Regions from separate parts of the Rosenbergiella sp. YN46 genome, predicted to be linked through region 1. Evidence: predicted binding sites of a transcription regulator. Region 1 holds the regulator's gene; each other region holds the start of a gene.
What was found. The regulator PhoB, encoded in region 1, activates phosphate uptake and scavenging genes when phosphate is short. The targets are predictions, from matches to a motif close to CTGTCATAAAACTGNCNNAT.
Positions count from the first base shown of each region.

Region 2: kdgR (DNA-binding transcriptional regulator KdgR) is a predicted target of PhoB. The motif match lies at 5,807-5,826, and genes of this name have one in related genera.
Region 3: V3W49_RS02040 (heavy metal response regulator transcription factor) is a predicted target of PhoB. The motif match lies at 5,670-5,689, and genes of this name have one in related genera.
Region 4: V3W49_RS06960 (PhoX family protein) is a predicted target of PhoB. The motif match lies at 5,416-5,435, and genes of this name have one in related genera.

Region 1 is NZ_JAZHEE010000013.1:52,216-60,110, reverse strand. Features, by position in the region: gene sbcC (exonuclease subunit SbcC) at 1-2,725, opposite strand, end outside; gene sbcD (exonuclease subunit SbcD) at 2,722-3,924, opposite strand; gene phoB (phosphate response regulator transcription factor PhoB) at 4,265-4,954, shown strand; gene phoR (phosphate regulon sensor histidine kinase PhoR) at 4,978-6,270, shown strand; gene brnQ (branched-chain amino acid transporter carrier protein BrnQ) at 6,636-7,895, shown strand, end outside.
Region 2 is NZ_JAZHEE010000002.1:228,854-236,748, forward strand. Features, by position in the region: gene V3W49_RS02785 (GAF domain-containing protein) at 1-121, shown strand, start outside; gene proQ (RNA chaperone ProQ) at 223-897, shown strand; gene prc (carboxy terminal-processing peptidase) at 918-2,966, shown strand; gene htpX (protease HtpX) at 3,160-4,041, shown strand; gene V3W49_RS02805 (hypothetical protein) at 4,190-4,384, shown strand; gene V3W49_RS02810 (MFS transporter) at 4,372-5,742, opposite strand; gene kdgR (DNA-binding transcriptional regulator KdgR) at 5,919-6,710, shown strand; gene V3W49_RS02820 (YobH family protein) at 6,747-6,989, opposite strand; gene mgrB (PhoP/PhoQ regulatory lipoprotein MgrB) at 7,152-7,295, shown strand; gene V3W49_RS02830 (YebO family protein) at 7,370-7,642, shown strand; gene V3W49_RS02835 (MBL fold metallo-hydrolase) at 7,683-7,895, shown strand, end outside.
Region 3 is NZ_JAZHEE010000002.1:81,386-89,280, forward strand. Features, by position in the region: gene inaA (lipopolysaccharide kinase InaA) at 1-237, opposite strand, end outside; gene cbl (HTH-type transcriptional regulator Cbl) at 490-1,440, shown strand; gene V3W49_RS02010 (hypothetical protein) at 1,567-1,923, shown strand; gene V3W49_RS02015 (LysR family transcriptional regulator) at 1,970-2,908, opposite strand; gene V3W49_RS02020 (hypothetical protein) at 3,340-3,471, shown strand; gene V3W49_RS02025 (molybdopterin-dependent oxidoreductase) at 3,612-4,379, opposite strand; gene V3W49_RS02030 (cytochrome b/b6 domain-containing protein) at 4,369-4,977, opposite strand; gene V3W49_RS02035 (hypothetical protein) at 4,992-5,615, opposite strand; gene V3W49_RS02040 (heavy metal response regulator transcription factor) at 5,754-6,425, shown strand; gene V3W49_RS02045 (heavy metal sensor histidine kinase) at 6,422-7,846, shown strand.
Region 4 is NZ_JAZHEE010000005.1:172,418-180,312, reverse strand. Features, by position in the region: gene V3W49_RS06980 (AraC family transcriptional regulator) at 1-441, shown strand, start outside; gene V3W49_RS06975 (LysR family transcriptional regulator) at 546-1,442, opposite strand; gene V3W49_RS06970 (FdhF/YdeP family oxidoreductase) at 1,595-3,895, opposite strand; gene ampC (class C beta-lactamase) at 4,190-5,326, opposite strand; gene V3W49_RS06960 (PhoX family protein) at 5,485-7,443, shown strand; gene V3W49_RS06955 (alanine/glycine:cation symporter family protein) at 7,534-7,895, opposite strand, start outside.

The sequences.
Region 1 (7,895 bases):
GCCAGACCAGGTTATCCAGCGTCAGCCCCTGGGCAAAGCGGCGGAATTTATCGCCTTCCCGGGAGCCAATCAGATGATTCAGGTGGCTCCACTCTTCCTGCGTCTGTTGAGTTGCCGCGATTTGCGCCATCAGACTCTGGCGACGCTGGCGATTTTCATCATCGTGGCGCAGCTGCTGGCGCAGTTCCCCCTGGCGGGCCGCGTTGGCGCGAAGCTCGCCGGCCAGCGCCTCCAGCCGCCGGGCGATAAGCGCAGGATCGTCCTGTTCGCTGGCCTGTTCCGGGCGCTGTTCCCGGCTGTCGCGCAGCGCGCGTTCGGCTTCGTCCAGCAGGGTTTGCTGTTGATGACAGGCCCTTTCCAGGGCGATTTTGCGTTGCTCCAGCGCCTGCAGGTTATCGTCGTCCAGCCGGGCGGCAAGGAACGCCGCTTCATTGGCAAAATCGCTGGCGTCAAGCCGCTGGCTGAAGTCGCGACTGGCGGTTTCCAGGTGCTGGCGTTGCTCTTTTTCCTGATGCGCCAGGCTCTGGCTTCTGCCTGCCAGTGACAGGCAATCATCGTGAACTTTATGCCAGTCGTCCGGCACCTGAACGGGCTCGACGTCGTTTTCCTCCTCTTCCTGGGGCAGGGTAGCGAGTACCTGCTCCATGCGTTGTAGCCGGGTCTGGAGCTGAGGAAGCTGTTCCTGATGCTGCTGCCACTGGCGGCTTTCCGACTCGCGGGCCTCAAGCCACGCCGATTCATGGCCGGTATCGGGCCAGGTCAGGCCCAGCGTCGCCAGATTCTGTTGGATTGTCTGCAACTGACGCTCCTGCTCTTCGGTTAGCGACAGGTGCTGTGCCTGCGTCGCTTTATACTGCGTTTCCAGCTCAATGCGTTGCAGCAGCGCGCGCAGCCGCAGCTCTTCCTGTTCCTGTTGTTCCAGCCAGGGGCTAACCGGTTCCGTCGTGGCAAAACTGGTGCCGAGTTCGCTATTGAGCTGGCGCCACGCTTTTTCCAGTTCGTTCTGCTCTTCCGTCAGCCGTTTGCCATCGACTTCCAGCTGGGCGCGGCGCTGCTGCCAGGCCTCCAGCTGGCCGCGCAACGCGGCGCCCTGATCCGCCAGCGCGCTTGTTTCACGTTCCAGCTGTGCCAGACGCTGCTGATTCTCTCCGGGCTCCAGAGACTGATAGCGTTCGACGGCGGGATGTTGAGTGGAGCCGCACAGCGGGCAGGGCTGCTCCGGCTGCAACCGGGCACGCTCGTCATGAAGCCTGACGATGGTTTGTTCCAGGGCGCAAATCTTCTGCACCTCTTCCGCCAGCTGTTTTTTGTGGCGAAAGGCTGTGCGTTTCTCTTCCAGCGTTTTTTCCTGTTCGGTGATTCGGGCGATGAGGCTCTGCCGTTCTTTATGCAGCTCCTGTTGACGCTGGGTCAAAGGGGCGAAGCGCGAGTGGAGCAGCGCTAGACGGCTACGCAGCGGGCGCTCCGTCGCCATCTTTTGTAAATGCTCACTCACCTGGACGTGCCCGTCGTTGGGGCCGGCTTCAGGAAGTTGACTGAGTCGTTCATCCAGCTCTTTCAGGGTATTGGCGAGGGCGGTAAGTTGCTGCTGATCCCGCTGCCGCTGGTTGAACGCGGCGCGCCAGCCCGCCAGTTCATCGCGCCAGCGGGAAAAATGTGAGTGCTCGCTTAGCCAGTTTTCCAGCGTTTTATGGCGCTGGCGAAGGTCATCGGCCTGATGCCGGGCGCCGCGGCGAATCTGGCGGCGGCGGGTCTGCCGCTCCAGAAGCTGTGTTGCTATCTGACGCTGCTGCTGCTGGGTGGCCTCCAGCGTTTGCGCCTGCTGCTGACGCTGCTGCCACAGGGGCTGTAGGCGGGCGGCGGGCAGCGCTCGCGCCAGTCGGGCGAGATCCGGCCCGGCCTGTTCCAGCGCCTGGCGGGCCTGGTTCAGGGCATGCTGCGCCTGTTCCCGCCGCTGGCGAAGCCTAGCTAATTGCTGTAGCCACTGATGATGGCGCTGGCGCTGCTGCTGTTCGCCGGACAGGACTTTCTCTTCGTCAGTGAGCGCCTGCAAACATTGAGTTAACTGCTGCCGCTGGATTTCGTCAAGCAAAGTGACGCCGCCTGCCTGGGCTTCCAGCTGTTCCAGTTCGCTTTTGGCCTGGCGGTGCTGTTCGAAAACCCGGGCTGACAGGCGACCGTAGATTTCAGTGCCGGTCAGCTCTTCGAGCAGCGCCGCCCGGGTGTTGGCATCGGCATTGAGGAAGGCGGCGAACTGCCCCTGAGAGAGCAGCATCGATTTGGTGAAACGATCGTAGTCCAGCCCGGAAAGTTGTTCCTGAAGCTCCAGTTTGTCTTTGACCTTGTCCGCCAGAATTTCGCCGCTGTCACAGCGCGCCAGCTCTACTCTGGGAGCCTGGAGCTTGCCGTCCGCCTGGCCTCTGGCCCGGTTCTGGCTCCAGAAAGCGCGATATGCTACGCCCCGGACTTCAAATTCCACCTCGGCCAGACAGTCGGCGCAGTCCCGGGTCATCAGCTCGTTCTGGCTCTGGGAGATGCCGCTCAGGCGCGGCGTTTTGTGATATAACGCCAGGCAGATGGCGTCCAGTAGGGTGGTTTTCCCGGCACCGGTCGGCCCGGTAATGGCAAACAGGCCGTTACTGACGAAGGGTTCGGCGCTGAAATCAATCTTCCATTCGCCGCGCAGCGAGTTCAGGTTGCGCAGGCGCAGGGTTAAAATTTTCATGCTTCATCCTCCTGATGCAGGGTTTCCAGAGTCTGGGCGAACAGCAGCCGCAGCTGCGTTTCCCGCTCGGGATCCAGCCCTTCCTGCGCCAGGCGGCGGCTAAAGACATCGTCTACGCTCAGCTCGCTCAGGGTCTCTTTGTGTTGATTGTCGATAGCCCGCTGACGCTGTTCGCGGCTGCGGCGAATCAGCACCACTTCCAGCGGCAAATCTTCCGTCAACTGGCGAATGTGGCGCTGCATATCATGCAGGTATTCGTCGCTGGTCACTTCAATGTCCAGCCAGGTGATTGGCTGTTTGGGGGCGTCGCGCCAGGCCTCAAGCTGCTGTTCTATCTGCGCCAGCGAGCCTTTTATCAGCGCCAGCGGCTGGGTGACGGGAACCGGAAGTGCTTCGATTTCGCTCAGGGCGGCGTCCTCAAAACTGACCAGGCTGACACTCTTCTCTTTGCCCGTTTCGTCAAAACTCAGGGCGATGGGAGAACCGCTGTAGCGTATATGCGCCATGCCGCCTACGCTCTGGGGGCGGTGGATGTGGCCCAGGGCGATATAATCGGCCGGAGGAAAGTTCCGGGCCGGAAAAGCATCCAGAGTGCCGATATAGATATCGCGCACCGAATCGCTGGCGGTTACGCCGACGGTGGTCAGATGGCCGGTGGCGATGATGGGGAGGCTGCGCTGACCGCGCAGCGATAGCGCCGCATTATAAAGGCACTGATAGTGCTGGCTGATGGCCTCCAGCAGCGAGAGCTGCTTGTCGTGACCATCTTGACCCGCCTGGCTTTGTAGCAGATCCCGCGGTCGTAAAAAGGGAATGGGGCACAAAATGGCGCCGACGGAGCCATCGCGGCGCGTCATCTCCAGCGGTTTATCGCCAGGCGTTGCCACCACGCAGGTATTCAGGCAGGCCAGTAACTCCCGGGATTCATTCAGGGTCGCGACCGAGTCGTGGTTACCCGCCAGAATATAGAGTGCGCAGCCGGTCTGCTGCAATTTGACCACGAAGCGGTTATACAGCTCGCGAGCGTAGCTGGGCGGCGAGCCGGTATCGAAAATATCACCCGCCACAATAATGGCGTCCGCCTGACGATGTTCAGCCTGCTCCAGCAGCCAGTCGAGAAATGCCTGATGTTCGGCAGCCCGGCTTTTGGTATAGAAATTCTGGCCGAGGTGCCAGTCAGAGGTGTGAATGATCCGCATAATTCCCTTCATCCTTCAAGCTACAGGTGCGTTGGCGACGTTCGCTTATTCTGGTCACATAGCTTATCTATGCTCCCGGGGATACGCTATCTTGCCGCCTTCCTGTAACGCGAATGATTTTGGGGCATTTCGGTTCCGGTGGCAAAAAAGCGCGAGGGGGATTATAAACAACCTGGGAGCCTGCGCGCCTCTTCTGTGACGGCATCCGGGAATGAGCGCGTCATTAAAGGGCTGTGTTTTTCATAAATCTGTCATAAAAGTGACGCATAATGGCGCGCATTACAAAATGGCAACCCGAACCCTCGCGACGAGGGCAAGAAAAAATCAGACAGGGCGAATGATGGCGCGACGTATTCTGGTGGTAGAAGATGAGGCTCCAATCCGTGAAATGGTCTGTTTCGTGCTTGAGCAGAATGGTTTCCTGCCGCTTGAAGCGGAAGATTACGATGCCGCTGTGGCACGGCTTAACGAACCCTGGCCTGATTTGATCCTGCTGGACTGGATGTTGCCCGGCGGCTCCGGACTTCAGTTGATTAAGCATCTGAAGCGCCAGCCGATGACCCGGGACATACCGGTGGTGATGCTGACTGCCCGGGGCGAAGAGGAAGACCGGGTGCGTGGGCTGGAAACCGGCGCTGACGATTATATGACCAAACCCTTCTCACCTAAAGAGCTGGTGGCGCGAATTAAAGCGGTAATGCGGCGCATCTCTCCCATGGCGGTAGAGGAGCCTATCGAAATTGAAGGGTTAAGCCTCGATCCCACTTCTCATCGGGTGATGAACGGCGAGCGTCCGCTCGATATGGGCCCCACCGAATTTAAGCTTCTGCACTTTTTTATGACGCATCCCGAACGGGTATACAGCCGCGAACAGCTTCTGAACCAGGTCTGGGGCACTAATGTTTACGTCGAAGACCGGACGGTGGATGTTCATATCCGTCGCCTGCGTAAGGTGCTGGAAAGCAGCGGCCACGATCGCATGGTGCAGACGGTACGTGGTACCGGCTATCGTTTTTCTACCCGTTATTAACCGGTTATTCAGGAGTAAGGCTTTTGCTGGAACGGCTGTCGTGGAAAAGGCTGGCGCTTGAGCTGGCGCTGTGCTGCCTGCCGGCGCTGCTGCTTGGCGCTTTGATGGGGCACCTGCCGTGGTTTTTACTGGCCGCTGTCACGGGGCTTCTGATTTGGCACTTTCATAATCTGCTGCGGCTCTCCTGGTGGCTGTGGGTGGATCGCAGCATGACACCGCCGCCGGGGCGAGGCAGTTGGGAGCCTTTGCTCTATGGCCTGCATCAGATGCAGATGCGCAACAAGAAGCGGCGCAAGGAGTTAGGGAATCTGATCAAACGCTTTCGCAGCGGCGCCGAATCGTTGCCGGATGCGGTGGTGCTGACCACCGAAGAGGGCACCATCTTCTGGTGTAACGGGCTGGCGCAGCAGTTGCTTAATCTGCGCTGGCCAGATGATAACGGCCAGAACATTTTGAACCTGCTGCGCTATCCGGAGTTCAGCCATTATCTGAAACAGCGTGATTTTTCCCGACCGCTGAATCTGGTGCTGAACAGTGGCCGCCATCTGGAGTTTCGGGTGATGCCCTATAGCGATAGCCAGTGGCTGATGGTAGCCAGGGATGTGACCCAGATGCATCAACTGGAAGGGGCTCGTCGTAACTTTTTCGCCAACGTCAGCCACGAACTGCGCACGCCGCTGACCGTGCTTCAGGGCTATCTGGAGATGCTGCGCGACAGCGAACCGGATGGCGCGTTGCGTGATAAGGCGCTGTTGACCATGGAAGAACAGACCCAGCGGATGAGCAGTCTGGTACAGCAATTGCTGACGCTGTCACGCATTGAAGCATCGCCCTCCCTGGATCTGAGTGAAAGCGTGGATATCCCGGATATGCTGCGCCAGGTGGAGCAGGCCGCCCGCTCGCTGGGGCCGGAACACCACTTCACTTTCGATGTGGATGCGCAACTTAAGGTGCGGGGCAATGGCGAACAGTTACGCAGCGCCGTCTCGAACCTGGTCTATAACGCCATCAATCATACGCCTGCCGGGTCTAATATTGCAGTGTGCTGGCAGCGTACTCCGCTGGGGGCGCGCTTTAGCGTCAGCGACGATGGCCCGGGGATAGCGGCCCATCATCTGCCGCGCCTGACGGAGCGCTTCTATCGGGTGGATAAGGCCCGATCGCGTCAGAGCGGCGGTAGCGGCCTGGGACTGGCCATTGTTAAACACGCCCTGAGCCATCATGATACCCGGCTGGAGATAGAAAGCGTTCCCGGGCAGGGCTGCTGCTTTTCGTTTCAGATTCCCGCGCGATTGCTCGTTGAACCCAGACATTAACGCACGAAGGGGGAATTTTCCCGGTAGCGCAGGAAAAGGCCCCGGCGGCTGTTCGCTTTTTATTCGAATGATAAACCGGACTAAAGTTGAAGGATTGGTGTATATCTCTGGTTGTAATTATATATTTGGCATATTGCTCTGGTTTTGGGATCGCTTCTTGCCTTCAAACGCTATAAGCGTTTTAATTGGCCCCCATTATCGTCAGACTGACCAGAATTGCGTGGTATATCGATAAACAATTCTTCGCCGCGCTTGTTGAGAAGTGTTTCTCACTGTCATTTTCTGATAAGACCGCTTTTTCACCACCTGGTCGTGGTGGAAAAATTTGCTGAAATCAACACCACATCCACAGGCAACCCGAATTTATGACCCATCGTTTAACTTCGCGTGACATCATCGCTCTGGGCTTTATGACCTTTGCGCTGTTCGTTGGCGCGGGCAACATCATCTTTCCGCCCATGGTGGGCTTACAGGCCGGCGAGCACGTCTGGTGGGCCTCTTTTGGCTTTCTGATAACCGCCGTTGGTCTGCCGGTAATGACCGTTGTGGCGCTGGCCCGGGTCGGTGGCGGGGTGGATAGCCTTAGCTCCCCCATTGGCCGTCGCGCCGGCGTTCTGCTGGCCACCGTCTGTTATCTGGCAGTGGGGCCGCTGTTCGCCACGCCGCGTACCGCGACCGTCTCCTTTGAGGTCGGCATCGCGCCGCTGACTGGTGATGGCGCCATGCCGCTTCTGATCTACAGCCTGATCTACTTTGCGCTGGTGATCATCGTGTCGCTCTATCCGGGCAAGCTGCTGGATACCGTGGGCCATTTCCTGGCGCCGCTGAAGATTCTGGCGCTGATCGTTCTGGCGATAGCGGCAGTGGTGTGGCCGGCTGGCGGCATCAGTACCGCGACCGAGGCTTACCAGAATGCGCCGTTCTCGAACGGCTTTGTGAACGGCTATCTGACAATGGATACGCTGGGCGCCATGGTGTTTGGTATCGTTATCGTGAACGCGGCTCGTTCCCGCGGCGTAACGGAAGCGAAACTGCTGACCCGTTACACCATCTGGGCTGGGCTGATTGCCGGTGTTGGCCTGACGCTGCTTTACCTGGCCCTGTTCCGTCTGGGATCCGACAGCATGGCGCTGGTAGACCAGTCCGCTAACGGTGCCGCCATCCTGCATGCCTATGTTCAGCACACCTTCGGCGGTTTCGGCAGCTTCCTGCTGGCAGTGCTGATTTTCCTGGCCTGTCTGGTCACTGCGGTTGGTCTGACCTGCGCCTGCGCTGAGTTCTTCGCTCAGTATCTGCCGTTTTCGTATCGCACGCTGGTCTTTATTCTTGGCCTGTTCTCCATGGTTATCTCTAACCTTGGGTTGAGCCATCTGATTCAGATCTCCATCCCTGTGTTGACGTTGATCTACCCCCCCTGTATCGTTCTGGTCGTGCTGAGCTTCACCCGCTCGCTGTGGCACAGCTCCACCCGGGTCATTGCGCCGGCTATGCTGGTCAGCCTGGTGTTTGGAATTATGGATGGGCTAAAAGCCTCTACGCTTGCCTGGCAGCCTGAGTGGGTGACACACCTGCCGCTGGCCAGTCAGGGACTGGCGTGGCTGCTGCCGACAGTGGCAGTGCTGGTT
Region 2 (7,895 bases), on a different contig from region 1:
TAGCACGCAGCATGACCGCTTCGATGAGCAGGATGAGCAAGGTCTGAGTACGCTTGCGAAAAACCTGCAGAGCGCGATCGCATCCAGCGATTTTAAAAAATTCTTTACGATTAACGCGTGATAAACAACGGTTCCCGTAGCATTTGCCGATGGCGTCATTATAATGGCGCCTGTTCATGCCTGCGACTTGGTTGGCAAAGCCCGTTGTAATCAGGAAATTTCATGGAAAATCAACCTAAGTTGAATAGCAGTAAAGAAGTTATCGCCTTTCTGGCCGAGCGTTTTCCTCGCTGTTTTAGCGCCGAAGGTGAAGCACGCCCCCTGAAAATTGGTATTTTTCAGGATTTGGTCGAGCGTGTTCAGGGGGAGATGAGTCTCAGTAAAACCCAACTTCGTTCCGCTCTTCGTCTCTATACTTCCAGCTGGCGTTATCTGTACGGCATTAAGCCGGGCGCCACGCGCGTTGACCTGGATGGCAACCCCTGCGGTGAACTGGAAGAACAGCACGTTGAACACGCCCGCAAGCAGCTGGAAGAAGCGAAAGCGCGGGTTCAGGCTCAGCGTGCTGAGAAGCAGGCGAAAAAGCGTGAAGCGAACGGCGAGAGCGAAGTTCCGCGCCGCGAGCGCAAGAGCCGCCCGACTACGCCCCGGCGTAAGGAGGGGGCCGGGAACAAGCCCCGTGCAGAGAAGCCTGCTGCCAAAGCCGCGCGCGCCGCAGAGCCGCGTCACACGCCGGTAACGGATCTCTCCGTATTGAAGCCGGGCCAGAGCGTCAAAGTTAAAGCAGGTAACAATGCGATGGACGCCACCGTGCAGGAAGTCACCAAAGACGGCGTTCGTGTGCAGTTGACTTCTGGTATGTCAATGATAGTACGCGCAGAACACTTGCTGTTCTGAAACGGAGGTCAACCCAGGGCATGAACAATTTTTTTAAGCTTACGGCTGTCGCCAGCCTGCTGCTGCTTTCCGGCAGCGCGCTGGCGGTTGAAGATATTACCCGCGCGGATCAGATTCCAACGCTGAAAGAAGAGCCGCAGCATTCAACGGTAAGCGAGCGTGTGACGTCGCGCTTTACCCGTTCCCACTATCGGCAGTTCAATCTTGATAATGCCTTCTCGGCAAAAATCTTCGATCGCTACCTCAATCTGCTGGATTACAGCCACAATGTGCTGCTGGCCAGTGATATCGACGAATATGCGAAGAAGAAGAGCCTGATTGGCGATGAGCTGCGCAGCGGACAGTTGGACGTTTTCTACGATCTGTTTAACCTGGCACAAAAGCGTCGCTTTGAGCGCTACTCATACGCATTGAAGGTGCTCGATAGGCCGATGGATTTTACCGGCAATGACACCTTTAATCTCGATCGCAGCAAGGCGCCCTGGCCGACCAGCGAAGCCGAGCTTAACAAGCTGTGGGACGCTAAGGTTAAGTACGATCAACTGACGCTGAAACTGACCGGCAAAAGCGATAAAGAGATTCACGACACGCTGTCGCGTCGCTATAACTCAGCCATTCGCCGACTGGCGCAGACCAAGAGCGAAGATGTTTTCTCGCTGGCGATGACGGCATTCGCTCACGAAATAGACCCCCACACCAACTATTTGTCGCCGCGCAACACCGAGCAGTTCAATACCGAAATGAGCCTGTCGCTCGAAGGTATTGGCGCCGTGCTGCAGATGGACGATGACTATACCGTCATTAACTCGCTGGTGGCGGGCGGTCCGGCAGCGAAAAGCAAATCACTGAGCGTCGGCGATCGTATCGTTGGGGTAGGGCAGCCGGGTAAATCCATGCAGGATGTGATCGGCTGGCGTCTGGATGACGTGGTGGCGCTGATCAAAGGCCCGAAAGGCAGTAAGGTGCGTCTTGAAATCCTGCCGGCGGGCAAAGGCACCAAAACTCGTATCGTCACTCTGACCCGCGAGCGCATCCGCCTTGAAGATCGGGCGGTGAAGATGTCGGTGAAACACGTCGGTAAAGAGAAGATCGGCGTGCTGGATATTCCAGGCTTCTATGTCGGTCTGACCGATGACGTGAAGGCGCAGCTTCAGAAACTGTCTCGTCAGCACGTCAGCAGCGTGGTTATCGATCTGCGCTCGAACGGTGGCGGCGCCCTGACGGAGGCGGTATCGCTTTCCGGACTCTTCATTCCGAGCGGGCCGGTGGTGCAGGTGCGCGACAATAACGGCAAGGTGCGTGAAGATAGCGACACAGACGGCGTAGTCTATTACAAAGGGCCGCTGGTGGTGCTGGTCGACCGCTTTAGCGCTTCGGCCTCCGAGATTTTCGCGGCGGCGATGCAGGATTATGGTCGGGCGCTGATCGTCGGTGAACCGACCTTTGGCAAGGGCACCGTACAGCAGTATCGCTCGCTCAACCGTATCTACGATCAGATGCTGCGTCCGGAATGGCCGGCGCTGGGTTCGGTGCAGTACACCATTCAGAAGTTCTATCGAATTAATGGCGGCAGTACCCAGCGTAAAGGGGTCACTCCGGATATTCCTATGCCGACTGCCAGCCAGGATACGGAGACCGGCGAGAAATTCGAGGATAACGCGCTGCCCTGGGATAGCATTAAACCGGCGACCTGGGTACAGGCGGGAGATCTGAAAGGATTTGAACCCGAATTGCTGAAACTGCATCAGCAGCGGATCGCTAAAGATCCGGAGTTCCAGTTCATTATGAAGGATATCGAGCGCTACAACGCGATGAAGGCGAAACGCAACATCATCTCTCTGAACTACGCCCAGCGTGAAAAAGAGAACGATGAAGAAGAGGCGACCCGTCTGATGCGCGTTAACGATCGCCTGAAGCGAGAAGGTAAGCCGCTGCTGAAGAAAATCGACGATCTTCCCAAAAATTACCAGGAGCCGGATCCTTATCTTGACGAGACGGTTCATATCGCCAGCGATCTGGCGAAAATGGAACAGGTGCGGCCGGCTCAGCAGCCCGAAAGCGCACAATAATCCCTCAACAGGCACAAAGTTTTGTGCCTGTTTTTTTAGCCTTTCTCTGTATTGCGTTAGCTAAATGCTACAAAATGTAAAGATATGTCTTTTTCGTCACCTGACGGCCTCCGATCGTTGAAAATAACGCTTTCGCACCTCACGATGTGAGGAATCGCGTAGTGCGTTTTGTTTAAACGAGGTTAAAAAAATTATGATGCGAATCGCGCTTTTCCTGCTGACCAACCTTGCTGTGATGGTCGTCTTCGGGATTGTGCTAAGCCTGACAGGGATTCAGTCCAGTAGCGTTACCGGTCTGTTGATTATGGCGCTGCTGTTTGGCTTTGGCGGTTCTATCGTGTCGCTGATGATGTCCAAATGGATGGCGCTGCGCTCGGTAGGTGGGGAAGTGATTGAACAGCCGCGTAACGAGACGGAACGCTGGCTGCTGGAAACCGTAAGCCGTCAGGCGCAGCAGGTGGGGATCGCCATGCCGCAGGTGGCTATCTATCATGCGCCGGATATCAATGCGTTCGCTACCGGCGCCCGTCGCGACGCCTCCCTGGTCGCGGTCAGCACGGGGTTGCTGCAAAACATGAATCAGGATGAAGCCGAAGCGGTTATTGCCCACGAAATCAGCCACGTGGCGAATGGCGATATGGTGACGATGACGCTGATCCAGGGGGTAGTGAACACCTTCGTAATCTTTGTCTCACGTATTATCGCGCAGCTGGCTGCCGGCTTCCTGAGCGGCAACCGCGATGAAGGCGAAAGCTCCAACGGCAACCCGATGATCTACTTCGCGGTTTCTATGGTGCTGGAACTGGTATTTGGCATCCTCGCCAGTATTATTACCATGTGGTTCTCGCGCTACCGGGAGTTTCACGCCGACGCCGGATCCGCGAAGCTGGTGGGCCGTGAGAAGATGATTGCAGCCCTGCAGCGTCTGAAGACCAGCTACGAGCCGCAGGAAGCCAGCAGTATGATGGCATTCTGCATCAACGGTAAGGGTAAGTCCTTCAGCGAACTGTTTATGAGCCACCCGCCGCTCGATAAGCGTATCGAAGCGCTGCGTAGCGGAGAGTACCTGAAGTAATTTGGGGAATAATAAAAAAGCGCCGAATGGCGCTTTTTTTAGGTTCATCGCGGATTAGCATGAAGATGAGGTTAGCGTGGTTAGCTCATTTTCTGGGTGAATATACCGCGCAGGAGAAAATTCCGTTTACTTTAAGGTGAGCTTGCTTATGCTGTTTGCGGGGCTGGGGGATTGGGCTTTACATGCGCTGCCAGCTGGCCCGTTCAGCGGTGATGAATCAACTGAGAAGCAGAAACTCAAAGTGAACGGAACAGCCCACCATATCGTCTTGTTCTGCTGGTTTTTTGCTTCCATTTTTAAATATTCCACGCTAAAGCACGATAAACCTTTTTACGCCCGGTAGCGGGGTTGTCGCAGGCGCAGGCTGCTGATGATCGCAGCAATGCAGGCAAAGCTCGCCGCCAGCCAGAGGGCGGACTGCGTACCGCTATCGTGGAAAAAATTAAACATCAGCGCTACCAGCGCGGCCCCGATACTCTGCCCGGTCAGGCGCGCAGTGCCCAGCATCCCGCTGGCGCTACCGCTGCGGTTATGCGGAGCGCTGGAGATTAGCGTATGGTTATTGGGCGACTGGAAGAGGGCGAAGCCAGCGCCGCACAGGGCCATACGCCAGATGATGTCCATATCGCCAGGAGTATCCGTGAGTAGCGCCAGCGCTGCCAGACCTGCGGTAAACAGCAAGAGCCCCAGAGCGCCTAACAGCCCGGCGTGAACATGTTCGATCAGCCGCCCGGCTATGGGCGCTACCAGCATGGTGGCGATGGGCCACGGCGTCAGCAGCAATCCGGTTTCTACTTCGCTGCGGCCCAGCTCCCCCTGCATCCAGAACGGTAGCGCGACCAGCGCCAGCATTTGGGCGATAAATGAACAGATGGAGGTGGCCATCGATAGCGAAAATATCGGAATACGTAGCAGATCCACCGGCAGTAGCGGTACTTCCAGACGCAGCTGGCGGCGCACGAACAGCGTGCCGATAATCAACAACGCGATAAACTCCGCGGCCACCAGCAGCGGCGATTGTCCCTGGGCAAAGCCGCTCAGCGCGCCAATCAGCAGGCCGAAGGTCAGGGCGTTCATGAGCGCGCTGGTCAGGTCGAAACGCTGATGCTGTTTTTCAGTATTGGCGGGCAACCAGCGCAATGCCAGAATCAGGCCTGAGACCCCGATGGGGAGGTTAATCAGGAACAGCCAGTGCCAGGTGGCGACTGACAGAATCGCGGCGGCGACCGTAGGGCCAGCTGCGGCGGAGACCGCTACAATTAGTGCGTTAATAGCGAGCCCACGCCCCAACCGGGCGCGTGGATAGATCAGGCGAATCAGCGCCGTATTCACGCTCATCAGTGCCGCGGCGCTCAACCCCTGGAGTACCCGTGCCACAATTAGCCACTCCAGGGAAGGGGAAAGGGCGCACATCAGCGACGTCAGGCTGAACAGCGCCAGCCCGTAACGGTAGATACGCCGGTAGCCGACCATATCACCCAAAAAAGAGAATGACAGCAGCGCGACCATAATGGCCATTTGATAGGCGTTAACCACCCAGATGGTGCTGGCCGGGCTGGCCTGAAGCTCCTGAGACAGCGTCGGCAGGGCAACATTGGCGATTGCCCCATCAAGCACTGACATCATAATGCCCAGAGCAATGGTGATAATGGCGCCGTAGCGCTGGGGCAGCGGCATGCCGTCTGCGGGAGTTTTTTCCATAAAATGACGAATCAGTGGCAAAAGTTTAATAAAGAGACCAGTTTATCACTGAAGGTTCTGGTGCATGTCGCAGATTTGTAACGAAACAGGCCGGGATCGATTGCGGATCGCGAAGGGGCCAATTATACTAAAAACCAGTTCTGATTTTTATAAAACAAGTTGCGCCGAGGTGATGAATGGCAGTTGCAGATTTGGATAAACAGCCGGATTCGGTCTCTTCCGTCCTGAAGGTGTTCGGTATTCTTCAGGCGTTGGGAGAAGAGCGCGAGATAGGGATAACCGAGCTGTCGCAGCGCGTAATGATGTCGAAAAGTACGGTATACCGCTTTTTACAGACCATGAAATCGCTCGGTTATGTCGCTCAGGAAGGGGAATCTGAAAAATACTCCCTGACCCTGAAGCTTTTTGAACTGGGCGCCCGTTCGCTGCAGAATGTCGATCTGATTCGTAGTGCCGATATTCAGATGCGCGAACTGTCGCGTCAGACGAAGGAAACCATCCATCTTGGCGCGCTGGATGAAGACAGTATCGTCTACATCCACAAGATAGATTCGATGTATAACCTGCGTATGTATTCGCGCATTGGCCGCCGCAATCCGCTGCACAGTACCGCTATCGGGAAGGTGCTACTGGCCTGGCGTGACCGCGATGAGGTGAAGGAAATTCTCTCTCAGATAGAATATACCCGCAGCACTTCCCGCACTATCGGCAGCGCTGAAGAGCTGCTTCCGGTACTGGATAGCGTTAAAGAGGTGGGTTACGGCGAAGATAACGAAGAGCAGGAAGAAGGACTGCGCTGCATTGCGGTGCCGGTATTCGACCGTTTCGGCGTGGTGATTGCTGGTCTGAGTATTTCGTTCCCGACCCTGCGCTTTTCAGAGGAAAAGCTGCATGAATATGTGGCGATGCTGCATCGCGCCGCGCGCAATATCTCGGAGCAGATGGGCTATCACGACTATCCGTTCTGATGAATACGGCCCCGCGTTGTGCGGGGCCGTATTCACTTATTTACCGTCGTCGACTGCATCGCCGGTTTTACGCAGCACCGGGCAGTCCGTAATACCAATAATACCGCTGTCGGTATGAACATACTGAACGGTTTGCGTACTGCGGGCGGTCAGATACTTACACTGCAGCCCCAGCCCTGCAGCATTCTCCTTGCTGCCGATAAGCACCCCATAGCCGCTCAGTAATAAGCCAATCCAGATGAGCGCCAGCACAATAATGATACGAATCAGGATGCGCATTATTCCCTCTTATTTGATATTGATATGCAAAACCAGGTTAAATCAGCAGGCAGCGCTTAACAATCTGATGATTCCTAAAGGAAACGCTGAATGAGTGAAGTTTGGTTTAACCTGCGGATGCCAGGATAATAGCATACCATGCCCAATAACGATGGAGTCGCTGTGAGAAAATACTGGTGGATTATCCTGATAGTCGTCCTTATCGCCTGCCTGCTGATGTGGACTCAGATGTTGAACGCTATGTGCGATCAGGATGAACCATTCTTCAACGGTATTTGCGTCGTGAATAAATTTATTCCCTGGTAGCCGCCGCAGGCGCTCACCCGGGTGGTGTCCCGGACGGACCCGCGGTAGAATTCGGGTTTGTTTGAGGTGGTTAAATGAATGAATTCATGAATACGTTAAACGTGACGTCGCTGGCGGTTTCCGGACTGATACTGGTCGTTGGCCTGGTGGTGTGGTTTTTTGTGAATCGCGCGAGCGTGAGGGCCAGTGAGCAGGTCGCGCTGCTGGAAGCGATGCTTGAGCAGCAGAAACGTCAGAACGCGCTGTTGCGTCGCCTGTGTGAGGCCAGCGAACCAGAAAAGGAAGTGCCGGCGCTGGTTTCGGACGATAGCGATGAGGAGCTGGTGCGACTGGTCGCGGAGCGCTGAATCTGCTATATCATCCAGAGGCTGATTCCGCGGAGGCCCGATGCCCTGGAAAAACCCCTGGTATGATCCCCAACTGGCGCACCACCTTCCCGATGGTTTTCGTAATATCGAGCCGGGTCGGCGACAGCCCGGCGATTTAAAGCGCTGGCGCAAAATGCGGCGTGAGCAGGGCCTGCCCAGGCCTCCCGCAGAAGGCTATCCCGGCTTTATCGCCCGCTGGTGGCAATATGCCGAAATTCAGGGCGATAGCGAC
Region 3 (7,895 bases), on a different contig from region 1:
CGCCCGCTCCAGTTCGTTAAGTACCTGAATCTCGCGCACGATGGTGGGGCGGCCAAGCGGATAGCGCAGCGAACGGAATAAATGCTGCGTCATCCGCTTAACGTACAACACCTTACCGTCGCGCTCGATACGTTGTACGCCGCTCATGCCGTTACGACGCTGGTTTGGCTCTTCAACCCAGTCACCTTCGGTGGCCCACCAGGCGTCAAACTCTTCGATTTCTTGCTGCGTTAACATAATCAACTCAAATTTAATAAAATTATTATGTATTAATAATTTTCCTAGTTTATCTCACTGCGAATACGTTTCTTTTTGGCAAAAAATGTTAATTAATAAAGTGTTACCCATGGTAAATCGCTAACTGACTGATAGCTATAAGAATTTCCTTATTTGTTATTTCTTTATATTATAAATATTATTTTTTTATTATTTGTTGTTTTATCAGCAGCGCTGAACAATGGCTGAAAATGCGGTAACAGGGGAAAGGGCGTGAATTTTCAGCAATTAAAAATTATACGGGAAGCGGCGCGGCGAGATTTTAATCTCACGGAGGTGGCCGGCAATCTCTATACCTCACAGTCGGGAGTCAGCCGCCATATTCGCGAGCTGGAAGAGGAGCTGGGCGTTGAATTATTTATTCGCCGCGGTAAACGCCTGCTGGGAATGACTGAGCCCGGGCGGGCGCTGCTGGTCAGCGCCGAACGCATTCTCAACGAGGCCAGTAATGTGCGGCGCCTGGCCGAGCTGTTCAGTAATGATGATTCGGGCATGCTGACCATCGCCACCACCCATACTCAGGCACGTTATAGCCTGCCTGCGGTGATTAAGCAGTTCCGCGAATTTTATCCCGGCGTACGACTGGCGCTGATTCAGGGGGCGCCGGAGGAAATTTGCGCGCTGCTGCACAGCGGCGCGGCGGATATCGGTATTGCCAGCGAACGGCTGAACCACGATCCGGCGTTGACGGCCTTCTCCTGGCTGCGCTGGCACCACAGTCTGCTGCTGCCCCGGGAACATCCGCTGTGCCATGAGATGCCGCTTACCCTTGAGTCTATTGCCCGATGGCCGCTGATTACCTATCGTCAGGGCGTGACCGGCCGGTCGCGTATCGATGACGCTTTTTCCCGCCAGGGGCTAACGCCGGATGTGGTGCTCAGCGCCCAGGATTCGGACGTGATTCGTACCTATGTGGCGCTGGGGCTTGGTGTTGGGCTGGTGGCGGAACTGGCCGATAGTGACGACTGCGCTGAACAGTTGGTGCGACGCGACATTCGTCATCTGTTCGGGGCCAATACGGTCTGGCTTGGGGTTCGCCGGGGCCAGCTGCAGCGTAATTATATCTGGCGTTTTATCGCTCTGTGTAATCCTTCCCTGTCGCTGGAGGAAATTAAAGCGCGGGCGCTGAACGTGGACGATTACACGCCGGACTATCAGATTTAGCTTGGCTGAACCCGCTATTAAGTTGAGTGGCCGATATGCCGCTGCCACAATTCTTAACCGATATCCTTGTTGTCCGTTTTTCAGTATCTCTGGTCTCTTTTCCAATAAAATACCGGCAGGTGAAACATGAAAGCCTCTTCGCGTTATGTGTCTGTACGGGCTCTGATGACGGTTTCTTTTATTTCCGCCATTTTGCTGCTGCCCGTGGTATACGCACGGGCGACGACCGATACTGTTTCGGTCGTGAAGGCGGTCGATAGCTGCCCTCTGTACGTCGTGAGCATCGGAGAACACTATTCGGTGCTGCGCTCTATTAATTATCCGCTACAGCGCAACGATCGCCTGATAATGCGCGATCGCGGCCTTAGTTATCAGAATATCTATATTAAGGATGGCGATAAAAATGCCGGCTTTATGGGCATTTTTGAAATGAGTGATGTCGGTCGCCAGTTGGCGGAAAACTTCCAGAACGCTAACTGTTGATTCATCCCGGCATGATTAAAGGCGGCGCCATGATAGCGCCGTTTTTTTATTCCGGCGCCAGAGAGAGCGCATTTGCCGTCGCCATAAAGCTTTCACGCAATTTCTTGATGACCGTATCGTTGCGCCGTGATTTGAGATAGACGCAGTAGGCATGTACCGGGCGAATATCCTGATCGCTGAAAGGATGAATCTGAACAGGAATATGTTCCGAGAACTGACGGGCAATGACTTCCGGACTCAGGATAATCAGATCGGTTTGAGATACCAGGGTCAGACGATTAGTGATGGACTGAAGGGTAAAGTCGATCGTGATTTTTTCATGTCCCCAGGGCGTGGCCAGATAGTGGGCATATTTAAGCGGCGAACTCATACCGGCGCGCTCTACAAATGACATCTCCTGAATCTGATCCAGCGAGGTGAATTGGGTCATTCCGGGGTGATTTATACGGCTCACCACCACCAGCGGCGTACTAAAAATACGTTCGGTGACAAACGAACTTTCGGTAGCCGGCTCCAGCGTCAGCAGTATATCGGCCGCCCGGTTGCGCAGGCTTATCAGGTTCTCTTCGCTGTTGGCTAACTCTGGCAGCATCATCAGGCGCGATCCTGATGCCGGTAATTGAGTCGCGAAGGGCAGTACCATCATATATTCAAGCAGCTCGCTGCTGATGATTTTATAGGTATAGGCCGTTTCCGGCGCCGGGTTTTGCGGATTGCTGGTCAGGATATTACCCAGTTCGGTGATTAACGGCCGGAACTGTTCGTCCAGTTGCAGTGCCAGTGCCGTCGGTTTAAGCCGCTGGCCGCTGCGGTAAAATAGCGGATCTTCCAGTACCGTTTTCAGGCGGGTCATATTCTGGCTAACGGCGCTGGATGAAACGCCAAGCAGTTTAGCGGCGCCGGCCACCGTACCGGTACTAATAATGGCGTGTAGCGCCTTAAGCTGATTAAAGTCGAATTTAAATTCGGAAATGGGTGCGGACATTATTGGCGTTTCTCATTGGGTAGCGAAATTAGTTAAGTTCATATTAGCGGTTATTTAGCTCAGCCGATGCGTTGTCGCATCTGGCGGGGTGAAAAGATCGCATTTTGATGGCGGTCAGCATGTTTATTGACCCTGCCGACCGGCGCCAGTCCGGGAAGGGGCCGGACTTGCCAGAATCGCTGCCAGCGAATATTCAGCCTGACAATCCAGAGTCCTGGCCGCTGGCGTATCAGGTATATTCCGCCCGCTAGCGGCGCCAGACACAACAGCAGGCCTGCCAGCATAGGCCAGGGAGTACGCTCTCCCGCCTGTAGTATTTTCTCCTTGCCGGGCGATACTCCGAATCCAGACTCAATGCCCGATCGTAGCTGTCCAGCGCCTTTTGCCTGGCTTTTGGTTTCGCGTAGCTATTGGCAAGCCAGGGAACGATTGTGGGCGGCGGTCTGCGCAAAGGTGGCTGCGGCCCGGGGATAGTCGCCGGCGTAGTAACTGGAGATGCCGCGCCGCAGCGGATCCTGATAAAGGCGGACGACCCGGCAGCGCTGGCGGTGGGTCGGGGCTAAGAATACGAAGGGAAAAAAGAAGCGACAACTTAATAGGTGGTTAAGTGTCGCTAAACTTTCAGAGGGAAAAAGGCTTGTTTTTAATTAATAGTTAACTTTGAAGCGTAAAGGCGCGCTACAGGCTACCTCTACTTAAGGGGTTAAATACCGCTAAACCAGTTGTAGCCCTGATCTTCCCAGTAACCGCCGGGATTAGTATCGCTGACGAAAATAGCGGCGATGTGTTTGGCGTTTTTGAACCCCAGCTTGGTCGGCACCCGTAACCGTAATGGATAACCGTATTCCGCAGGGAGTGGTTTACCGGCAAAATCCAGCGCCAGTATGGTTTGCGGATGCAGCGCGGTGGCCATATCAATGCTGGAGTAGTAACGGTCTGCGCACTTAAAGCCGACGTAACGCGCGTTAAGATCGGCGCCGATATGTTGCAGAAACAGCTTCAGCGGCACGCCGCCCCATTGACCGATGGCGCTCCAGCCTTCAATGCAGATCAGCCGGGTTATCTGGCTTTGCTGCGGCAGGCGCTGTAACTGTTCCAGCGTCCACGGCGCTTTTTTCTCGACCTTGCCGGAGACTTCCAGTCGATAGTCGAGCAGATCCACTTCCGGCGTATTGTATTCCGGGTAAAAGGCGTTGAACGGAAAGGGGTCGGTAATCTGATCCGGGCGGTAAGTCTGGGCCAGGCGCTGGCCGCTGAACAGCCAGGACTGAACCCTGTCGTTCCAGCGCGACATGGCCCACAGCACTTTGTCGACCCGATCGCCGCTCTGCATATCGCATCCGGTTAGCATCGCCACGCCACCCAGCGTCAGGCCGGAGCGCAGTAGTAACCGCCGTTGTAGATTCACCAGCTGTTTTTTCTGATCCGGCTCCAGTGTGGGGGCGCGGCGGGGTTGAGTTTTATCCTTCACGTTTGCCTCCTGACAGCATGGCCCACAGGGTGGAGGGCACGATAATCACCATCAACAGATGGATGACGACAAAAAGCCCAATACCTGCCATGGCGAAAAAGTGGACGTAGCGTGCGGTATCAAAACCGCCAAAGGCGGCTACCAGCCAGTACAGCTGTACCGGTTTCCAGATGGCCAGCCCGGAAAGTACCACTAGCAGGCCAGGCGCCAGTACGCCCAGGTACATTAGCTTTTGAATCGCGTTGTACTGGCCGTGACGATGGCGCAGCCGCAGCGTTAATGTCAGCCAGATATCCTGGCGCAGCGCTGCCAGGCGCAGCGGCAGCAGGTCGTGGCGCAGGTGGCCGCTAAACAGACTCCACAGCAGATAGCACAGGGCGTTGAATACCAGCAGCCACATTACCGCCAGATGCCAGCCAATCGCGCCGCCCAGCCAGCCGCCCAGCGTCACCGCCGGGGGGAAGCGAAAGTCGAACAGCGGTGAAGCGTTGTAGATTTCCCAACCGCTCATAAACATGCAGACCATGGCGAACAGATTGACCCAGTGGGTAAGCCTGACTGGCCAGCGATGCACTGGTCGCGACGCGTTGGTTTTCATGTCGTCCTCCCGGATTACATTGGCGGTACGGTACCGTCTTTGCCAGCGGAAATGCGGGTGGCGACGCGCTCGCCTGCATCATCGGCGGCAGAGAACAGGACGATATGAGTACCGGGCTTCAACAGGCTGCGATCGCCGGGATCGATGGTCACAATCGGCGTATCGTCCGGCACGATGACATTTTTTTGCTGGTCACCGTAATTAACGGTCAGCGTGCGACCATTGGCGTTCACCAGCTTGCCAATCGTGCCGTTGGTCATGGTATTGATTTTGCCGTCGGCGGATTCCCAGGGAGAGTGGCCTTCGCCCGTTCCGCGCAGGCTGGCGGCGAATACGTGTACCTCAAGCGCTTTCAGGCTGCCGTCAGGCTGAGGAACGGCGGCGGTGCCGATAAAACTGTCTGGCTTGATATCCGCGGGCGAGCCCTTAGAAACGCTGAACACCTGGGTTTTGTCGTTCAGTTTGACGTCGACCTTTTCCCCTTTGCGGTCGGTCAGTTGCAGTTGGGCGTCAGAAACCTTATCGATGGTGCCGCGCAGCGGCGCAATGGCCTTTCCCTGCGCCTGCGCGGCGGCGATGCCGCTGCACAGCATCAGGGTGGACAGCAGTAAACCGGCGAGACGATGTCGTGTATGCATAAATCCTCCTGTAGTCGTTTGCAGATTAAGCATGGCTGAACGATTGGGACAGCACCATGTCTGTTTGATGACATTAATGTCATCAAACGGCGCTGCGGAAACTGTTACTCTGTTTGCGAAAGTAATGAGGTGGCGAGAATGCGCATATTAGTCGTGGAAGATGATACCGGGACAGGTAATTACCTGAAGAAGGGGCTAACAGAAGCTGGATATGGCGTCGATCTGGCGCGTGACGGTACCGACGGCTTATTCCGGGCGCTGGAGTATCGTTATGATGCGATTGTGCTGGATGTGATGCTGCCCGGGCTTGATGGCTGGCAGATTATTGACGTTTTGCGCAAGAAAAGCGATGTGCCGGTTCTGTTTCTGACCGCGCGCGATGAGGTGCAGGATCGCATTCACGGCCTTGAACTGGGCGCCGACGATTATCTGGTCAAACCTTTCTCGTTTACCGAGCTGGTGCTGCGGCTACGGACGCTGCTGCGTCGTGGAACGGTGCGGGAATCCGATCGCTATACTCTGGCCGATCTGCATATTGATGTGCTGCGGCGCAAAGTGACCCGCCAGGACACGGTGATTCCGCTGACCAATAAAGAGTTTATGTTACTGCATCTGCTGGTTCGGCGTGAAGGAGAGGTGCTGTCGCGCACCATGATCGCTTCGCAGGTATGGGATATGAATTTCGACAGCGACACTAACGTAGTGGATGTGGCGATTAAGCGACTGCGCGCCAAAATTGACCGGCCGTTTGATATCAAACTCATTCATACCGTGCGCGGGATAGGCTACGTCTGTGAGGTGCGTTCATGAGTTTGCTGGCCCGGCGCTGGCAGGCCACGTCGCTGACGCTGCGCAGCGCTATCCTGTTCGCCCTGGTCGCAGCGCTGGTGGTGAGCGCTGCTGGCGGCTACCTGTATAACGCCATGCGCCAGGAGATGATTTATCGTAGCGATCTGCAGGTGACCGGGCGAATAGAATATTACCGGAATGTGCTGGGCAAGCGCTTCCCGCTGGACAGGCTGGTGGCGAATACCGGGATGTTCGAAAATATGCTGGGCAACGAGCAGGACGTGTTAATTTTTCGGATTCAGGGGCAGGAGCCGTTAATTAACGTCAATCCCTCCAGGATTCAACTACCGCCGGTGACGCCAACGCCGAGCGATCGCCCGCAGCTGCTGAACGCGGTACGAACCGGGAAAACCCGGCAGGGAGTGCCGTTACGGGTGGCGTCTGGGCTGGTGAAGCTGGAGGATGGCAGGGTACTGCAAATTTCCGTCGCGCATGTGATGGTGAACGAGCAGAAAATGCTGGCGCGTTATCTGTGGCGTGTCATAGCGGCGGTGGCGACGGCCTTTCTGGCAATTGCGCTATTGGGCTACTGGGTGATGCGTCGCGAGCTACGGCCATTAAGGCGTATGGCCGCCGAGGCGGCGGTTATCACCCCCAGTACCCTGGCGACTCGCCTAAGCGAGCAGGACGCGCCGCAGGAATTACAACGGCTGATAGTCTCGTTTAATGCCATGCTCGATAGACTCAACGAAGGCTATCAGCGCCTGACCCAGTTTTCCGCCGATCTGGCTCACGAGATTCGCACGCCGGTGGGGGCGTTAATGGGGCAGTGCCAGGTGGCGCTGTACCAGCCGCGCAGCGTCGAGGAGTATGAAACGCTGTTATCCGGCAATATGGAGGAACTGGAGCGCATTTCGCGCATGGTGGAAAATATTCTGTTTCTGGCGCGCGCCAGTAATGCGCAATCGGCGCTGAATTACCGCAGCCTGGATATGGCGCAGGAGTTGCAGCGCGTAGCCGACTATTTTGAAGGGCTGGCGGAAGAGCGCGGCATTCAACTGATCTGCGAAGGGGAAGGACGACTATGGGCCGACCCCATGCTGTTTCAGCGGGCATTAAGTAATCTGGTCGCTAACGCGGTACGCTACGCCGATGAAGCGAGCCAAATCATTTTACGCGCCGACACAGAGCTAAACCGCCAGGTGGTACAGGTGATGAATCAGGGGCCGCCGATTGCCGAGGCGCACCTGGAAAAGCTGTTTGAGCGTTTTTATCGCGCAGATGCCGCGCGCAGCAGCCACGCCAGCGGGCTGGGATTATCGATTGTGCGCGCGATTATGACCCTGCACGGCGGCGAGGTTCGCGCCCAGTGTCGCCCGCAGCCGCCCGCCGCTCAAATCGTATTTAGCCTGATTTTCCCGCATGATGTCGCTAAAACGTGATGCAGCAGAAAGCAAAAAGCCCGCTTAAGTTGCCTTAAGCGGGCTTTTC
Region 4 (7,895 bases), on a different contig from region 1:
GAACGTATGGCATTCTGGCCATGGGGAATGCCAGCAGAGCAGCAGGCCAGTCTCATTACCGTTTTTTGTGAAGAAATAAAGGCTGCGCGCATAGAAAACTGGACATTACGGCTCCCCTCAGACAAACGCCTGAACTTATGGCTGGACAGGGTACGTACCGGCGAATTACCCCCACGCCTTAGCCAGTTGGCCCAACAGGTTGGTGCATCAGAGCGTACGATAAGTCGGGTCTTTATCAGAGATAACGGAATGAATTATCAGAACTGGCGTCAGCAGTGGAGGCTACTGAAAGCAATGGAAATGCTGTCTGACGGATGGAAGTTAAGCCATGTGGCACAACAACTGGAATTTGTCAGCGACAGTGCATTCATCACGTTTTTTCGACAGCATACAGGTACGACTCCTGCACGTTATTCGCTGAAAAAAGATGGCGATCGATAGCGAAGGCAATCTGTATACCTCCACCCCCCTTCGACGATCGAGTACCCTGTGAAGCTGTAGAAATTACCGTTGCCGATTGCGCCTTCACGGCGGGAGTATCATTGTCAGGGCGATGTCGGCTCTTCGCCGAAAATCTCTTTCGCATCGGCAAAGCAGCGTTCAGCAAGCGATGAGAGTGGCGGCTGGCGGCGCATAATCAGTCCCAGCATCGAATCCACTTCCGGCTCGGTAATGGGAATAATGCCCAGGTTATCGCTCAGGGATTCCAGCCCGTTATGCAGCGGCACAATGGCGCAGCAGATACCGGCCTGTACCGCCTGGATAATCTGAAACGTCGAATCGCTCTCGAAGACATACCTGGGCGTTAGCCCATGGCCTTTAAAGCTTATGTCGATCGATTCGCGGTAATACATGCCTTTGGTCAGAAAGCCCAGCGGCAGCGTGGCCAGCGTTGGCCAGTCCGGGCGGTTTTCAAAGCGGAAATGGCGCAGATCGTGCAATAATCCCATATGGGTTGGCATAAGTGGAATAATGTCGAAGCATTCTTCATCGACATGTTGCAGATAGCAGATGCCCAGATCCAGCTGATTGCGACCGACGCCATCAATAACCTGCTCGGAGGTCTGCGACAGCAGGCTGAATTCCAGTTCCGGATATTTCTCGGCCAGCGGTGCGATCAGCCGCATGGGGTTCATGCTGGCCAGCGGTACCATGCCCAGCCGTAGCTGGCCAACCATCTGGCCGCGACAGATGGCCGCTTCGGCCTCCAGTCCGTCATGCGCCGCCAGCAGCGCCCTCGCCCATGCCAGAATGCGTTCTCCCTCCGGCGTAAAGCCTTCAAAGCGATGCCCGCGTTTGATCAGCACCAGCCCCAGCTCCTCTTCCAGGCTGCGGATCCGCATGGAAAGTGTGGGTTGCGTGATGTGGCAGGCGGCGGCAGCCTGGCCAAAATGGCGAATGTTATCTAGCGCAATCAGATACTTAAGCTGTTTTATGTCCATGAATTAACTCGCTTCGTCGTGTGACGTCGCTGATACAGGCGAACCTGTTACATCAAAATGTTATTTAAATGTTACATTCGGCAGTGGGTAAATTCAAGCGAACCGCCAGTGTTAGTGGCTGCTAACACTGGCGATAATTCATATAAAGAAGGTTAGCGGACAGGATCATTCGCCAGGATCTCTTTTGATCGCAGCGTGACTCTTACCGGAACCGACTTATAGGAAGGCGTACCGCTTTCACTGTCGATATAGTCCAGAGGCACCAGCACGTTTGCCTCCGGATAATAAGCGCCGACCGAACCACGGGCGATGGTATAGGCCACCACGGTGATATCTTCCAGCCGCATATCGCTGCCGGGCAATGCGGTATGGATATCCACCCTGTCGCCGTGTTCCAGACGCAGTTCCGCCATATCCTGCTCATTCATAAACAGCACATCACGGCGGCCAAAGATGCCGCGATAGCGGTCATCCATAGCGTAAATGGTGGTGTTGTATTGATCGTGGCTGCGCAGCGTAATCATCCGCAGCACGTCGCCGCCTTCAACCTGGACATTTTCATGCACTCCGTTAAACACGGAAAACATCGCTTTGCCGGTGGGGGTCGGCCAGACCCGACGAGTTGGCGGCAGCGGCATACGAAATCCGCCAGGGCGACGAATGCGTTCGTTGTAGCGCTCAAAACCGGGAATGGTCTGCTCGATCAGATCGCGGATTTTGTCGTAGTCGGCTACCAGCTCCATCCAGTCCACCCGGGTTTCCCGGAGCGTGGCCTGGGCCATGCCGGCCACAATGGCTGGCTCGGAGCGCAGCAGTTCAGAAGCCGGTCGTAGTTTACCCGCAGAGGCATGTACCATCGACATGGAATCCTCAACGGTAATCGACTGACGGCCGCTCTGCTGAATATCCAGTTCGGTGCGCCCCAGGCACGGCAGAATAAAGGTCTGTTTCGCCACCAGCAGATGGGAACGGTTCAGTTTGGTGCCTATATGTACGCTCAGATCCAACTTCTGCATGGCGGGAAAGGCGCGTGTGCGGTCGGGCATCGCCACCGCGAAGTTACCCCCAAGGCAGATTAGCGCCCTCGCCTCGCCGTCGATCATCGCCTGTAGCGCTTTTACCGCGTCGTGACCGTGGCGCTGCGGCGGCGTAAAGCCAAATACCCGCTGCAGGTTAGCCAGAAATTCGGCCCCCGGTTTTTCGGTAATGCCCACGGTACGGTTGCCCTGCACGTTGGAATGGCCGCGCAGAGGGCAGATCCCGGCTCCTGCCTTGCCGATATTGCCACGCATCAGCAACAGATCGGCAATCAAGCGCACGTTGGAAGTCCCCTTATTATGCTGGGTGATCCCCATCCCATAGGTGATGATGGTGGCGCGAGAGCGGGCATAGAGCACGGCAACCTGTTCAAGTTCCTGACGCTCCAGGCCGGATTCACGTTCGATCTCTGTCCAGCGGGTCTGGCGCAGATCGTCGGCAAAGGCCTCGAACCCCTGCGTGTGCTCATCGATAAACTGGCGATCCAGGATGCCGCCCTGCGCTTCCTCCATGGCCAATAGCGCTTTGCCAATGCCCTTCAGCGCTGCGGCATCCCCCCCGGCCTTCACCTGATAGTAAGTGGTGGCGATATTGGTAGAGCGTAGCGTCGCCATCTCGATAACGTCCTGGGGATCGGCGAAACGCTCCAGCGCCCGCTCGCGCAGCGGATTAAAGACGATCACCGGAACGCCGCGACGCGCCAGTTCATGCAGAGTGCCCATCATGCGCGGGTGGTTAGTGCCGGGATTATGGCCAATCGAGATCACCAGCTCGGTATCGTCAAAATCTTCCAGTGATACCGTTCCCTTACCAATGCCGATCGACTGCGGCAGCCCGACGCTGGTCGACTCGTGACACATATTGGAGCAGTCCGGAAAGTTATTGGTGCCCAGTTCCCGGGCGAACAGCTGAAACAGGTATGCCGCTTCATTCGATGCCCGACCAGAGGTGTAAAACTCCACCTGATCCGGCGCCATATCGCGCAGGTTTTCGCCGATACGCCGGAATGCTTCCTCCCAGGGAAGCGGCCGCAGGGTATCGCTGGCGCGATCGTAAACTAACGGATGGGTTAGTCGACCATAACCTTCCAGTTCAAAATCGCTTTTACTCAACAGCTCTGTGACGGTATTAGCGGCCAGAAACTCCGGCGTGACGCGCTTACTGGTGGCTTCCCAGGTCACCGCCTTGGCGCCATTTTCACAGAACTGAAATGTGGATTTATGCTCTTTATCGGGCCAGGCGCAACCCGGGCAGTCAAAACCGTCCGGTTGATTGGTTCGCATCAGGGTAGCCGGGGCATTGAAAGCGTCCATCTGCGTACGCACTGCAATGGCCGTCGCCTTTAATGCCCCCCATCCTCCCGCCGGGCCGTCATAAGGACGTACGCCAGGCACGGCGCGTTTTTTATTATTCATATGCACTCCTGAATCCACATTTTATGATTTACAGCATTCCACACCGCGCTCAGGTAATCGCAGTAAAGGTCACGGTTTATTTCCTTCGACGGGAGCAAATAACCCTGGTATCAGTGTCTGAATTGACGCGCAGTGGGCGATGATGGTGCCGTTTTGTTAACCAAATAGTAACACTCAGGGGGAATATGTATAATCAATGTTATCTATAAAGTGTTAGATGTAACTTATTTGCTTAACTGAAGCTAAAACCCCGTTCAGTTTCATTTGAGGGGGCCTTCCCCCCCTCGCCTGGATTTACTTATCGGTTAATTTGCCGATAATGTCCCTTACCAGCCGCACCCGGTCGTCATTAGGGAACCACTTATTGGCCAGCATAATTACGGCAGTCTTTTCCGCCGGGATAAACACCGCATAGGTGGAAAAACCGTTGGTGGAGCCGGTCTTATTGTACCAGGTACTGCCGCTGGCAATCTGGGGCGGCATGATGGCGCTGGTGCGCATTCCATTCATAATCCGGCTGCCGCTGTTACCTGCCACCAGCCTTTGTTCACTCACAGGCCAGGGATAATATTCCCACATCATGGCCTGGGTGAAGTCCCGGGTATGAAAATAGCCCTGATGGGTAGCAGAAATCGCTGTCTGCCAGTCGCTATCCACCTTCTGCTCGCCCATGTTGATAGCCAGCCAGCGGATCAGATCGGCAGAACTGGATTTCAGGCCGTAAGATTCGGCATCCAGCGGCCCTGGCGTCACCCTGACCGGCTGGTCTTTTTTGTTATATCCCTGAGCGTAGTCCCCCATCTTGTTCGGTGGTACTTCTATCCAGGTATGGTGCATCCCCATGGCTGGTAGCAGGCGCTTTTCCATGGCTGTTTTAAAGGGCAGATCCAGTTGCCGGGCGCTGATCATTCCCAACAGCCCAATGCCGAGGTTAGAGTAAACCCGGCGGGAACCTGGGGGCGAAGGTAGCCGCCAGGCTTTATACCAGGCCATCAGTTGCGGGGTATTCTGCACGCTGTCCGGCACAAATAGCGGCAGACCGGAAGTATGGGTCGCCAGGTTGAGCAGCGTGACCTGGTCTAAGGCGCCATTCTTTAGTTCCGGCATTCGGTGGCTGACCGGGTCGCGCCACTTCATCTTTCCCTGCTCTACTGCATAACTGGCCAGAGTAGCGGTAAATGTCTTGCTCAGGGAGCCTATCTCAAACAGCGTATTTTCACTGACCGGCGCCTGGCTTTGCTTCGAAGCCACACCGTAGTTATAGAAACGGGTTTTGCCGTCGCGCAGCACCGCAATCGCCATGCCCGGTAGCTGATATTTAGCCATTACCGGTTTTACCGCATCGTCAATCGCGCTGTCACGCTGTTGAGCCATCGCGCTGAACGCGCAGCACAGCGTCAGCCCGGCAGCGATAAGTCGCATTGTTATCATCATAATGCCCTTTTTTGTTGTTAAGGTGTTACAGCCAGCAGCGCCTGGATCATTCCGGTATACGGCAATTAATGCAACCACAAGATGTAATGTTATAAAACTGTAATAAATGGCTCTTACACTGCTTGCTGGTCAAGTCACTGAGACAGGAAGCCATAATGAGCAGACCTTTAACCGCCGTATTTAAACAAGAGCACCGGGAAGAGATTAGCAACCATAGCGATAATCGTGCTTTTTCCCAGGTTGTCAGCGCCAGTTTTTCGCGACGTCGCTTTTTACAGATGGGTATGGTTGCCGGCGCCGCCGTAGCCCTGCCGTCATTACTGACACCGCAATACGCAAATGCGAAAAGTCGGGTCGCCCGCGCGGTCTCGCTGGGTTTTTCCAGTATTCCGGTCTCTTCGGAGGATCGGGTCATTGTGCCCGAAGGCTATATCGCCCGCCCCTTTTACCGCTGGGGAGATCCGGTAGGCCTGCACAACAATATGCCGAGCTTTAAATCCGATGCCACCAATAGTACCGCTGAACAGGCAGCTCAGGCAGGCATGCACCATGACGGTATGGCCTGGTTCAGCCTGCCTCGTGGTTCTGATAACGTCGAACATGGCTTGCTGGCGATGAACCACGAATACATCGATAACGGCCTGCTGTTTCCGGATGGTATGGCCGACTGGCGGCTGGACAAAGCCCGCAAGGGGCAGAATGCCATGGGGGTTTCGATTATCGAGGTTCAAAAGCGTGCGGATGGCTGGACGGTGGTTCGCCCTTCCGAATATGCCCGTCGTATCACGGTCGGAACGCCAATGCAGCTTTCCGGCCCGGTGCGCCATCATGCGCTGATGAAAACCGCCGCCGATCCGGCGGGCGAGACGGTGCTGGGTACCATGCAGAACTGTTCCTGCGGGCATACGCCATGGGGAACTTACCTGACCTGTGAAGAGAACTGGTCGGATATTTTTGTGAAGCGTAGCACGCGGAATACGCTGGAGCAGCGCTACGGTATCAGCGACAGCGATGAATCCTACCGCTGGAATGAGGTGGATGAGCGCTTCAACGTCGATAAAACGCCCAACGAGCCCAATCGTTTTGGCTGGGTGGTGGAAATCGACCCCTATGACCCGAACTCCATCCCGCGCAAGCATAGCGCGCTGGGGCGTTTTAAGCATGAAGGTGCCACTGTGACGCTGGCGGACGACGGGCGCGTCGTCGTTTATATGGGGGACGATCAGAAGTTTGAATATATCTATAAGTTTGTTTCCGACGGTCGTTACGAGCCGGAAAATCGCGAATCCAACCTGCGCCTCCTTGAGTCCGGCACCCTGTACGTGGCTCGTTTTAACGACGATGGCAGCGGCGAATGGCTACCGCTGGTGCACGGAAAAAACGGTCTTGATGCCGACAATGGTTTTTTCAGCCAGGCTGAGGTGCTAATCAAAACCCGACTGGCGGCTGATCAACTGGGGGCCACTAAAATGGATCGTCCGGAGTGGATTGCCGTCGATCCTTATCATAACGCCAGCGTCTACTGCACGCTGACCAACAACAGCGAACGCGGCGATAAAGGTAAAGCACCGGTCGATGCCGCCAATCCCCGGGCGAAGAATTTATTTGGTCATATTATACACTGGAGCGAAGCCGACGACTCACCGGCCTCTACCCGCTTCCAGTGGGATATTCTGGTGCTGGCAGGCCGTACCGACACTGACGATCAAAGCGCCAAAGGCAGTATGCAGGGAGCGGCCTTCGGCAGTCCGGATGGTCTCTCTTTCGATAATCGCGGCGTACTATGGATCCAGACCGATGTGTCATCGTCCACCATTAATCAGAAGGCCTATACCGGCATGGGCAACAACCAGATGGTAGCCACGGTGCCCGGCACTAACGAATACCGCCGTTTCCTGACCGGCCCCCGGGGCTGCGAAATTACCGGTATTGCTTTTACGCCGGATAACCGCACGCTATTTATCAATATCCAGCACCCGGGCGAAGGTGGTGATGTCTCTGACCCGAAGAACCCCCAGGCGGTTTCCAGCTGGCCGGATGCCGAACCCAACGGGCGGCCCCGTTCGGCCACCGTGGTGATAACACGGGAAGATGGTGGAATTATTGGCACCTGATAATGAAGGCCGCCTTCTGGCGGCCTTTATTAATTCAGAAACAGAGCGCCGGAGCCGTCTGTAATCCTCTCCCTGGAGAGGGAACGTGCCTCAGATAACGGCGGCGTTAACATCACGGATATGATCCCGGGTCAGGCGGTACACGACCGGGCTCAGAAAGGCCAGCGCAATTAAATTGGGAATGGCCATCATGGCGTTCAGGGTATCGGCAAGCAGCCAGACAAAGTCCAGCGACTGAGTGGCACCTACAGGCAAAGCGATGATCCAGGCAATACGAAATGGAACGATCGATTTAGGCCCGGCAAGAAACTGGATACATTTTTCACCATAAAAACTCCAGCCCAGAATGGTGGTGAAAGCAAAGATTGCCAGCGCTATAGCCACAATGTAGTTACCACCGGGAATAGCGCTGGAGAACGCGACCGATGTGAGCGTTGCTCCCGTTTCGCCGC